2 regions of the Yersinia alsatica genome follow, and region 1 is predicted to be linked to the other one. Evidence: predicted binding sites of a transcription regulator. Region 1 holds the regulator's gene; the other holds the start of a gene.

Region 1 (5,074 bases):
TGCGCCATAATGCGGCTCTCTTTCTCCAATGCCCCACGATTGATACTTGGGTTAGCACTGAGTAATGACAGCGTAATCGCATAACGTTGCAGTGTCTCACGCACACCTGCTGCCAATAATTGCAGAGGGCGAATACGGGCTGGGTTCAGCACCAATTCATGCCCTTTATCACAAATCAGCTGCTGGCGAGCCAGTTCATCAATTAAAGTATCCAATGTTTGTGGCAGCTGTTCTTTACTGTAATGCAGGAACAGTTCGGCTTTTAACATCGGATAAATCATGCTGATTTGACGCAATAACTCAGCGCGAGTAATGCGGCGGTGGTACATCACCATACTGGCAATCAACGACGGCAGCATCAGCAAGTGCTGGATATTATTGCGATAATAGGTCATCAGCACGGCTTGTTCCCGTGGCAGGATGATAATGTCACCGATATTGTCTTTCTCCACCTCAAACTTATTCATATTCAAGGCGTGATTAAGTAACTCTTCCGGCGTTTTATCCGGCACGGTGACATCTTTTGCATAAGGCACATTGCGCATCAATTGTAGATAGCAATCGAGCTGCTCAAGCAGTTGCTCGCGAGTTAGTGAGCGCTGACGTGAAGCTAACAATGCGGTAGAACACAGGTTCATGGCATTTGCCGCCGCCGCATTATTAATTCTAACCATAATCTTACCGGCCAAATCATTGACCGCCGGTGTCAACCAGCTTGGACGCTGCGCTTCAATGGGGTCGATAGCATCGCGCCATTGCGGCACATTGGTGTTCAGATAAGTCGTGAGCGGGATCGGCTCACCAAAGTTGACGTAGCCCTGGCCCAGATTGCGCAACTTGCGCAGGCCACGCACCATCTGCAACAGGTTTTCCTTCTCTTTGGTGGCTCCTCTCAGCTCTTTGGCGTAGGTGCCCACTTCCATCACATGTTCATAACCAATGTAGATTGGCACTAGGGTGATTGGCCGTGAACCACCGCGCAGCATGGCTTGGATAGTCATCGACAGTGTGCCGGTTTTAGGCTCCAGCAAACGGCCTGTACGCGAGCGACCACCTTCAACAAAGTATTCCACTGAGTAACCCCGGGTGAACAGTTCGCCCAGATATTCGCGGAACACGGTTGAATAGAGTTTGTTGCCTTTAAAGGTACGGCGGATAAAGAAGGCACCCAAGCGACGGAAAATCGGGCCAGCAGGCCAGAAGTTAAGGTTAATACCGGCAGCAATATGCGGCGGTACCAGCCCTTGATGATAAAGCACGTAAGAAAGCAGCAAGTAATCCATATGGCTGCGATGGCAAGGCACATAGACAATTTCGTGGCCATCTTGCGCTAACTGCCGCACACGCTCGGCATTATGGACGTTAATACCCTGATACAAACGGTTCCACGTCCAGCTCAGTACCCTGTCAGACAGACGCACGGCTTCATAAGAGAAGTCTGCGGCAATTTCTTCCATCAGCGTAATGGCATTTTGCTGTGCTTTCTCGTGGGAGATTTTCTTGGTACGTGCTTCATCTGCCACGGCTTTTTCAATCGCCTTGGAAGCCAGCAGCTTTTTGAATAGGTCTTGACGATCCGGCAAGCTTGGGCCTACTGCGGCCAGACGCTGGCGAGAGAAGTGCATCCGCGCGACGCGTGCCAACTTATGGGCGATAGTTTTATCGGTACCATGCTCACTGGCCATTCGGCGCAATGATACTGTGGTCGAGAAACGCACAAAACTATCGCGGCCCAGCCACAATACGGCAAAGAATTTCTGCACACCATTCAGTACACGCAGATGTGGTGTACCATGGCCTTCGCGCCCAGGAGAACGACCAAACATCACCGAAACCGGCAGCATTTGGATATCCAGCGCTGGATTATTACGGTGCAGATCCAGATAATCGTGGAATATTTTTACCGATTCCTGCTTAGGTGCGTAATAACGAAAGACCCTCGGGCCATTATCGATAAACACATGGCTAGGCAGCTGTACACCATCAATTTCCAATGGAATCAATGGGTCGGGTAGATCTTGTGCCTGACACTGTGCTCGCAAAGTCAGCAAATCGGCCTTAGAATTGTAAGGCAAAACGTACAGAATAGGACGAGAAGGGTCTAACCCTAACTCAGTCACAGGATCTGCCGGAATAACCTTGCTTTTTACCAACAATTTAAGTGGTAAATTCAGTAACTTATAATATATTTTACGCCAACCTGACATAACTACATGAAGCCTCTTGTTAGCAATTCGTCGCAAGGATACCAGAAACTGGTTTTGAGATCTGTGGTGATAAGACAACAGAAAGCGGCAAAAATCATCATTAACTTAAGATAAAGGCAATAAATCATGGCGAATCAATCAACAGGGCTAACTCGAATCTTTAAAGCGACCGGTTATTCTGTGAAAGGCTTAAGTGCTGCCTGGAAAAATGAGGCGGCTTTTCGCCAAGAAGCCGTGGCTGCCATACTGGCTATCATACTGGCCTTCTGGTTGGATGTAGATGCTTTAGCGCGTATTTTATTGGTTGGCAGTGTGGTGTTAGTGATCATTGTTGAGGTGATCAACAGTGCCATTGAAGCCGTGGTCGATCGTATTGGCAGTGAGTTTCATGAACTTTCAGGCCGGGCCAAAGATATGGGCTCCGCCGCAGTGTTTCTCGCCATTCTGTTAGCGCTATTTATATGGGTAACCGTACTTTGGCAGCATGCTGGTTAGTTATGTCCCCCATCACACCGATGACCTTAAGCATAGCGAGTAATACGATAAAAATAAGCTGTGATTAATCCCTGTTTTTATTCACTCTTTGGTTCCCAATACCGGCTTACCTGTATATACTCACAGCAAGACTGTATAAACAAACAGGGGGCGAAATGAAAGCACTTACTACCAGACAGCAAGAGGTTTATGACCTGGTGCGCGATCACTTAGCGCAAACAGGTATGCCGCCGACCCGTGCCGAAATTGCGCAGCGTCTGGGATTCCGCTCTCCTAACGCCGCTGAAGAGCATTTAAAAGCACTGGCCCGCAAGGGTGTTATTGAGATTGTCTCTGGCGCTTCCCGTGGTATTCGTTTACTGATGGAAGAAGAAGATGGTTTGCCGCTGATTGGCCGCGTGGCCGCGGGTGAACCACTGCTAGCACAGCAGCATATCGAAGGGCACTACAAAGTTGACCCATCCATGTTTAAGCCAAGTGCAGATTTTCTATTGCGGGTGAATGGAATGTCGATGAGAGATATCGGTATTCTGGATGGCGACCTGTTGGCGGTACATAAAACACAAGATGTACGTAACGGGCAAGTGGTTGTTGCGCGTATTGATGATGAAGTAACGGTAAAACGTTTGAAAAAACAAGGTAATATCGTGCAGCTTCTACCTGAAAATACCGAGTTCCAGCCAATTATTGTCGATTTGCGAGAGCAAAGCTTCACTATCGAAGGGCTGGCCGTTGGTGTCATCCGTAATGGCGACTGGATCTGATCCTCGCTATTGATGTATACCCTTCGAGCAAGGAGGGTATACAATTTATTTAATTTCTCGCCAATATATTCATGCTTATATTGAGATTGAGAACAATCCGATAATAAGCTATTACTTACTGTTTTAACTGAATATTACCCGCTTTCATTTTTGATCCTCTGCTCAATTTATAGTGATTAATATTTGCTTGGCTTTAATTATTAGTCTCAGCTGCTATAGTTATTCACACGGTAAGCAAACAACCTGAGTTAATTTAAATTATGACTGTGAGTGATTAATTTAAACCAAGGTTGCTGTTATAAAGAGAGAATGTTTACCGTGATTAATTAAATAGACTGACTAATTCCAAGGTAACGGAGATATTATGAATAAAGATCAAGCCGATGGTAACTGGAAGCAGTTTAAAGGAAAAGTGAAAGAGAAATGGGGCAAGCTCACCGATGATGACCTTAAGGTCATAGAAGGCAAGCGTGACCAGCTGGTAGGGAAAATCCAGGAGAAATACGGCTATCAGAAAGAGCAAGCCGAGAAAGAAGTTAAAGCCTGGGAAGACCACAGCAAATATCGCTGGTAACAGCGTTAAATGGAATTAAACTGATATCGATATAAGTTAATTGGGTCTCTCACTTTATAGAATATATATTATTAAGTCGTGATATTAATAACGAACCTTATTCTATTTATTCCTATTCTCATATCGATAGACACAAGGAAGTGTCTAATTCTATTTCTATCTCACCCTATGGATATTATTATTAACTCAAATTGTTGGTATTAAATTTTATTATTATAAATTTAATATTACGCTGCCGCCATTCGGACGACAGCCTGATTTTTATCGCCAGAGACTATTTCTTTCTAGCCACAATAGAGTGGTCATGATCACAATGATCGTGGCTTTCACAGGCTTCAACTTCCCCGCATTCAGCACATAGGCCATGAGCCTCTACCACGCTATGGCGCAGGGTAAAACCTGATTGCTGCGCTAATTGCGCCAGCGCTTCTTCAATGCCGACAGTCGTACGCTCAGTCACAATTTTGCAGCGATCACAGATAAATAGCGCAGAGGTATGAGTGGGCTCTTCAAAGTGATGGCACAGCACATAACTGTTCGCTGATTCCACGCGGTGAATAAACCCTTGCTCCAACAAAAAATCTAATGCGCGGTAAACGGTTGGTGGCTTAGCTTGTGGTTCCGATACGCGTAGCAAATCCAACAGATCATAAGCACTGATTGCACCGGGTTGTTGTGCCATTAAGCGTAATACTTCAAGACGTTGCGGTGTCAGCCGGACGTTACGTTGTTGGCAAAGGCTTTCAGCCTGAGCAAGCAGCTTTTCCTGATTGATTGAGTTCATGGTTTCATCCCGCAGCGTTTGAATGGAACAGATTTTATCATATTTACGGTTAATCACCGATAGGTGAAAAAGTGCCGGGCAGTGGAGTGTCACAATTTTGGTAATTTACCGGAATATCTCCCTTTTTACGGCACAACTATCACTCAGGCAGTCATAGCAAGGTTCTATGGTATAATCACGCATTCCATCCCTTGATCTCGTGTGTTTAATGCGCAATATCAATGGGTAATTGATGCAATAATAACCGATG
Region 2 (5,074 bases), 1.8 Mb from region 1:
CCTATTTTCTCTAAAGACGGCACTGGCTTCTACAATCTGTTTAACGTAAAAGAACAATTAGATTTGGCACAATTTGATCCAAAAGAATTGCAACAAACCACAGTTAATGGCAAGTTGAATGGTATTCCAATTTCTGTGACTGCGCGTGTTTTCTATTTCAACGATGCGACTTGGGCTAAAGCAGGTTTAGAATATCCTAAGACATGGGATGAATTACTTGCTGCGGGTAAAGTGTTTAAAGAAAAACTGGGTGACCAATATTATCCAGTGGTATTAGAGCACCAGGATACATTAGCGTTAATCCGCTCTTATATGACCCAAAAATACAATATCCCTACCATTGATGAAGCAGGTAAGAAATTTGCCTACACACCAGAACAGTGGGTTGAGTTCTTTACCATGTATAAAACCATGGTAGATAGTCATGTTATGCCATCCACCAAATACTATGCCTCATTCGGCAAAAGTAATATGTATGAAATGAAGCCGTGGATTAATGGTGAGTGGGCCGGTACTTATATGTGGAACTCCACTATAACTAAGTATTCCGATAACTTGACCAAACCTGCAAAATTGGATCTTGGCCCTTACCCAATGCTGCCAGATGCGAAAGATGCCGGCTTATTCTTTAAACCAGCACAGATGCTTTCAATTGGTAAAACAACCAAGCATCCAAAAGAAAGTGCGATGTTAATCAACTTCTTATTAAACAGCAAAGAAGGGGTTGAAGCATTAGGTCTGGAGCGCGGCGTGCCATTAAGTGCGGCTGCTGTGACCCAGTTACGTGCTAGTGGTGTAATTAAAGATGAAGATCCTTCTGTGGCTGGCTTGAATATGGCGCTGGAATTGCCACATAAAATGACAACTTCACCATACTTTGATGACCCGCAAATTGTTTCTCTGTTCGGTGACGCAATTCAATATATTGATTATGGTCAGAAGACCGTACAAGAAACTGCAGAATACTTTAATAAACAAGGTGACCGTATTCTGAAACGCGCAATGCGTTAATTAATTAGTTTAATTTAACTTAAGCTTCTAATAAACCCTGCCATTAATTTGGCGGGGTTATTTCGTTTTATAAATAAAGATAATAACGACCAATTAGACCGACATCACAATTTAATATTTGTTTAAAAAATTAATCATCAACAAAGATCTGGATCACATAATTATTTATAAATACAAATAGAATGTACATCCACAACAAATGAAACGTTGTTTCTTTATTCGTGAAATTGTTTTTCAATCGTATGTTGATTCTTTATAAATTTGTTAATGACTGTTGCTTTAAATAACCATAACCCTGGGATTATATAAAAAATGAAATTTAAATTACTGACTCTGGCAGTGGCATCTGTAATTAGCTTTAGTTCTGTGGCAACCACAATTGATTACCGACATGAAATGAAAGACACCAGTAAATCAGATCATAAAGACCGTTTACTGATCTCCAATCGCTTTGCTAATGGTTTTGGTTTGTCTTTGGAAGGGAAATGGGGCCAGCATAGTTCCGACACAACTCCGAATAAACCATTCAACGAGCATGTTAGTAATGGTACTGAAGTGGTTGCCAGCTATGTTTACCAATTCAATAAAACATTCTCACTGGAACCTGGTTTCTCATTAGAGTCAACTTCAGACTCTAACAACTACCGCCCTTACCTGCGTGGTAAAGTCGCCTTTACTGATGATTTCTCAACCTCACTGCGTTATCGCCCATATTACAAACGTAACCAGCCAGCTCAAACCAAACAAACAGAGAAGGGCCACGAGTTCACCATGCTGTTTGCCTATAACTTCTTGAAAGACTATTCAGCTGAATATGAATTGAACTACAAGAAATCTGAAGACGAAATTCTGGCAAATAAAGAGAAAGAAGAGTGGAGCCATGACCTGAAGGTCGCTTACAAGTGGGATAAAAACTGGAAGCCTTATGTTGCAATCGGCAACGTGGCAGGTAGCAAAACCACTGACGAGCGTCAAACTCGTTATCGTGTAGGTGTGCAGTACAGCTTCTAATTTTGGCCTTGTAAATAGACGTGTCGTTATAAGTACCCTCATCATTATTTGTTAAATTATGCCCATACCCGTATTACTTTGGGGAAAAGTTGACTCCCGGTCGCTTTTCCCCTTTTTTAAGCCGCGTAATCAGGGCCCCAATATCCAGTCAATCACCTCGCGCCTCGTCCCCTACATTTCCCCCGCAGCACAGATATCACACAGCTGAATACCAAAGCGGAATTTACCTCTCTCAGCCAGAGAAAAATGAGACATTTAGTTACAGCGTAACGGCTATCTAAAGCGAGATAAATCTCATATACTGGATATATCAACAGCTACAGATTCGGAATTCAAGTATGACAGGGGAAGGACACCTTATTTTTTCTGTCGCCTGCGTTATTTTTGCCAAAAAAGTCGGTCTTACCCCTGAACTGGCACATGGCGACTGGTGGCATATTATACCTGGCGCCCTGCTAACTTCCCTGCTGCCAGATATTGATCATCCAAAGTCTATCTTAGGTCAGCGGCTGAAGTGGATCTCAACCCCTATTGCTCGCGCATTTGGTCATCGCGGCTTTACCCATAGTCTGTTGGCGGTGATTGGTGGTATTGCCCTTTTCCAAATGGATATTTCACGGGATTGGATTGTTCCCCCAGATGTATTTCACGCCATGATTATTGGCTATTTTAGTCATCTATTAGCCGACATGATAACGCCCGCCGGAGTCCCCCTCCTCTGGCCTTGCCGTTGGCGTTTTTCTATCCCTATCTTGCGGCCCCAGAAAGGCAATCAATTGGAGCGAGTATTATGTGTGCTATTAGTTTGTTTTTCCGTCTATTGGCAGACTGACACGACAATTCCGCTGCTATCCTATATGGAGCAATTGAAAAACTTTAGACTGTGATCACACTTTAATGAGCAAACTATAACCAATCTGAATACATTCTATACAAATCATGGCAAAAATTTATAAACAATTCTTTTTGGATATAAGTGAGCCATGGGGTAACTGCTACCATACACGGCTAATGACATAATTGACTGTATCTGGCTCTGTTCTATAAAAAATAGAAATAGAGTGCGTAGCCAGTATTTAAAATAATAATTTGGAGATTTGGGGATGAACCTACCGCTTGTGATTAACGTGCTGGTATTTGTGGCACTGCTATTACTGTTGGCACAAACCCGGCATAAGCAATGGAGTCTGGCTAAAAAAGTTTTGGTTGGTCTGGGGCTAGGTGTGCTGTTTGGTCTGGGGTTGCAATGGGTTTATGGTGCAGATAATCCAGTACTGAAAGAGTCTATCACTTGGTTTAATATTGTCGGCAATGGCTATGTACAGTTACTGCAAATGATTGTTATGCCACTGGTATTTGCCTCTATCTTAAGTGCCGTGTCTAAACTGCATAATGCTTCGTCACTGGGTAAAATCAGTGTTCTGACTATCGGCACTTTATTGTTTACCACATTAATTGCGGCATTGGTCGGGGTGCTGGTCACCAATCTGTTTGGCTTAACTGCTGAAGGTTTGGTGCAAGGCACACAAGAATCAGCGCGATTGAGTGCGATAGAGAGTAATTATCTTGGCAAAGTGACTGACCTGTCAGTACCTCAGTTGATTCTGTCCTTCATTCCGAAAAACCCATTTGCCGATTTAACCGGTGCTAGCCCAACATCAATCATCAGTGTGGTGATTTTTGCTACCTTCCTTGGTGTGGCGTCGCTGCAATTGCTGAAAGATGATGTGGCGAAAGGCCAACGTGTTCAGGTCGCTATTGATACCCTCCAGGCTTGGGTGATGAAGCTCGTGCGTCTGGTCATGAAACTGACCCCTTATGGGGTGTTGGCATTGATGACCAAAGTCGTTGCTGGCTCTAATATTCAAGACATCATTAAGTTGGGTAGTTTTGTTGTTGCATCCTATTTGGGCCTGGCCATTATGTTTGTGGTGCACGCGCTGTTGCTGTCTTTCACCGGTATCAATCCACTGAGATTCTTCCGTAAAGTATGGCCAGTGCTGACTTTTGCATTCACCAGCCGTTCTAGCGCAGCCAGCATTCCGCTGAATGTGGAAGCACAAACTCGTCGTTTAGGTGTGCCCGAGTCTATTGCCAGTTTCTCCGCCTCCTTTGGTGCGACTATCGGCCAGAATGGTTGCGCGGGGCTCTACCCTGCAATGCTGGCCGTCATGGTGGCACCGACTGTTGGCATTAACCCACTGGACCCAATATGGATTGCGACACTGGTCGGGATTGTCACTATCAGCTCAGCCGGTGTTGCCGGTGTCGGCGGCGGCGCGACCTTCGCCGCACTGATTGTCTTACCTGCGATGGGCTTACCCGTCACATTGGTTGCGCTGCTTATCTCGGTTGAGCCATTGATTGATATGGGCCGTACCGCATTGAATGTCAGCGGTTCAATGACTGCTGGTACTGTTACCAGCCAGCTAATGAAACAAACAGATAAAGAAATTCTTAATAGTGATGATGATGGCGATTTAGCCCATCAGTAAGCATTGATGTATTGAGTAGTGATAACCCGAGCAAGCCCGTCAGAAGTGACGGGCTTTTTTATTTCTAGCGACATCCATCTTGCAGTTTCAAGTACAGCGAACATCCCCAAAGTCATTGGAGCTACAGGTAGACGGCAAGTGAACAAGTCCCGATGAGCTTACTCATGTACGAGTGAAAGCAGCCAACACCCCTGTAGCGTCAAGTATGCAGGGGACGATATTTCTCCACTAGCGCGAGTGCAATAGCTTCCGTCTCTACATCAGGTACGCCACTGAAATCTTGCGCTCTGAAATGCATCTGAAAAGCCTTAATGACTTGCTTCGTTTCATCATCCAGCTCACCACTCTGGGGGATTTGGTAACCATAGCGAGCTAGCGCCTGCTGAATAACACTGACTGAAGCCATATCTCGCTTATCGCGACCATCGATATACTTTGTGACCGTTGCGTCATCTGGCCACGCACCAATACCAAGCAGTGCCAAACGCTGCCAAGGGAATAGTGGACCGGGATCGGATTTTCTTAGAGGGGCAATATCGCTATGAGCAACAACATCA

The links. Region 1 encodes LexA, which represses DNA repair genes until DNA is damaged. Its sites were predicted from a motif close to TNCTGTATGTACATACAGNA; they were not measured.
Positions count from the first base shown of each region.
Region 2: the regulator LexA is predicted to act here: its motif matches at 2,322-2,341, upstream of N0H69_RS13070 (metal-dependent hydrolase).

Region 1 covers NZ_CP104006.1:1,135,324-1,140,397, forward strand. Annotated here, with positions in the region: gene plsB (glycerol-3-phosphate 1-O-acyltransferase PlsB) at 1-2,207, opposite strand, end outside; gene N0H69_RS04910 (diacylglycerol kinase) at 2,334-2,702, shown strand; gene lexA (transcriptional repressor LexA) at 2,858-3,466, shown strand; gene N0H69_RS04920 (CsbD family protein) at 3,831-4,040, shown strand; gene zur (zinc uptake transcriptional repressor Zur) at 4,315-4,824, opposite strand.
Region 2 covers NZ_CP104006.1:2,936,351-2,941,424, reverse strand. Annotated here, with positions in the region: gene N0H69_RS13080 (ABC transporter substrate-binding protein) at 1-1,011, shown strand, start outside; gene N0H69_RS13075 (oligogalacturonate-specific porin KdgM family protein) at 1,324-2,022, shown strand; gene N0H69_RS13070 (metal-dependent hydrolase) at 2,361-2,909, shown strand; gene N0H69_RS13065 (L-cystine transporter) at 3,126-4,517, shown strand; gene N0H69_RS13060 (N-acetylmuramoyl-L-alanine amidase) at 4,717-5,074, opposite strand, start outside.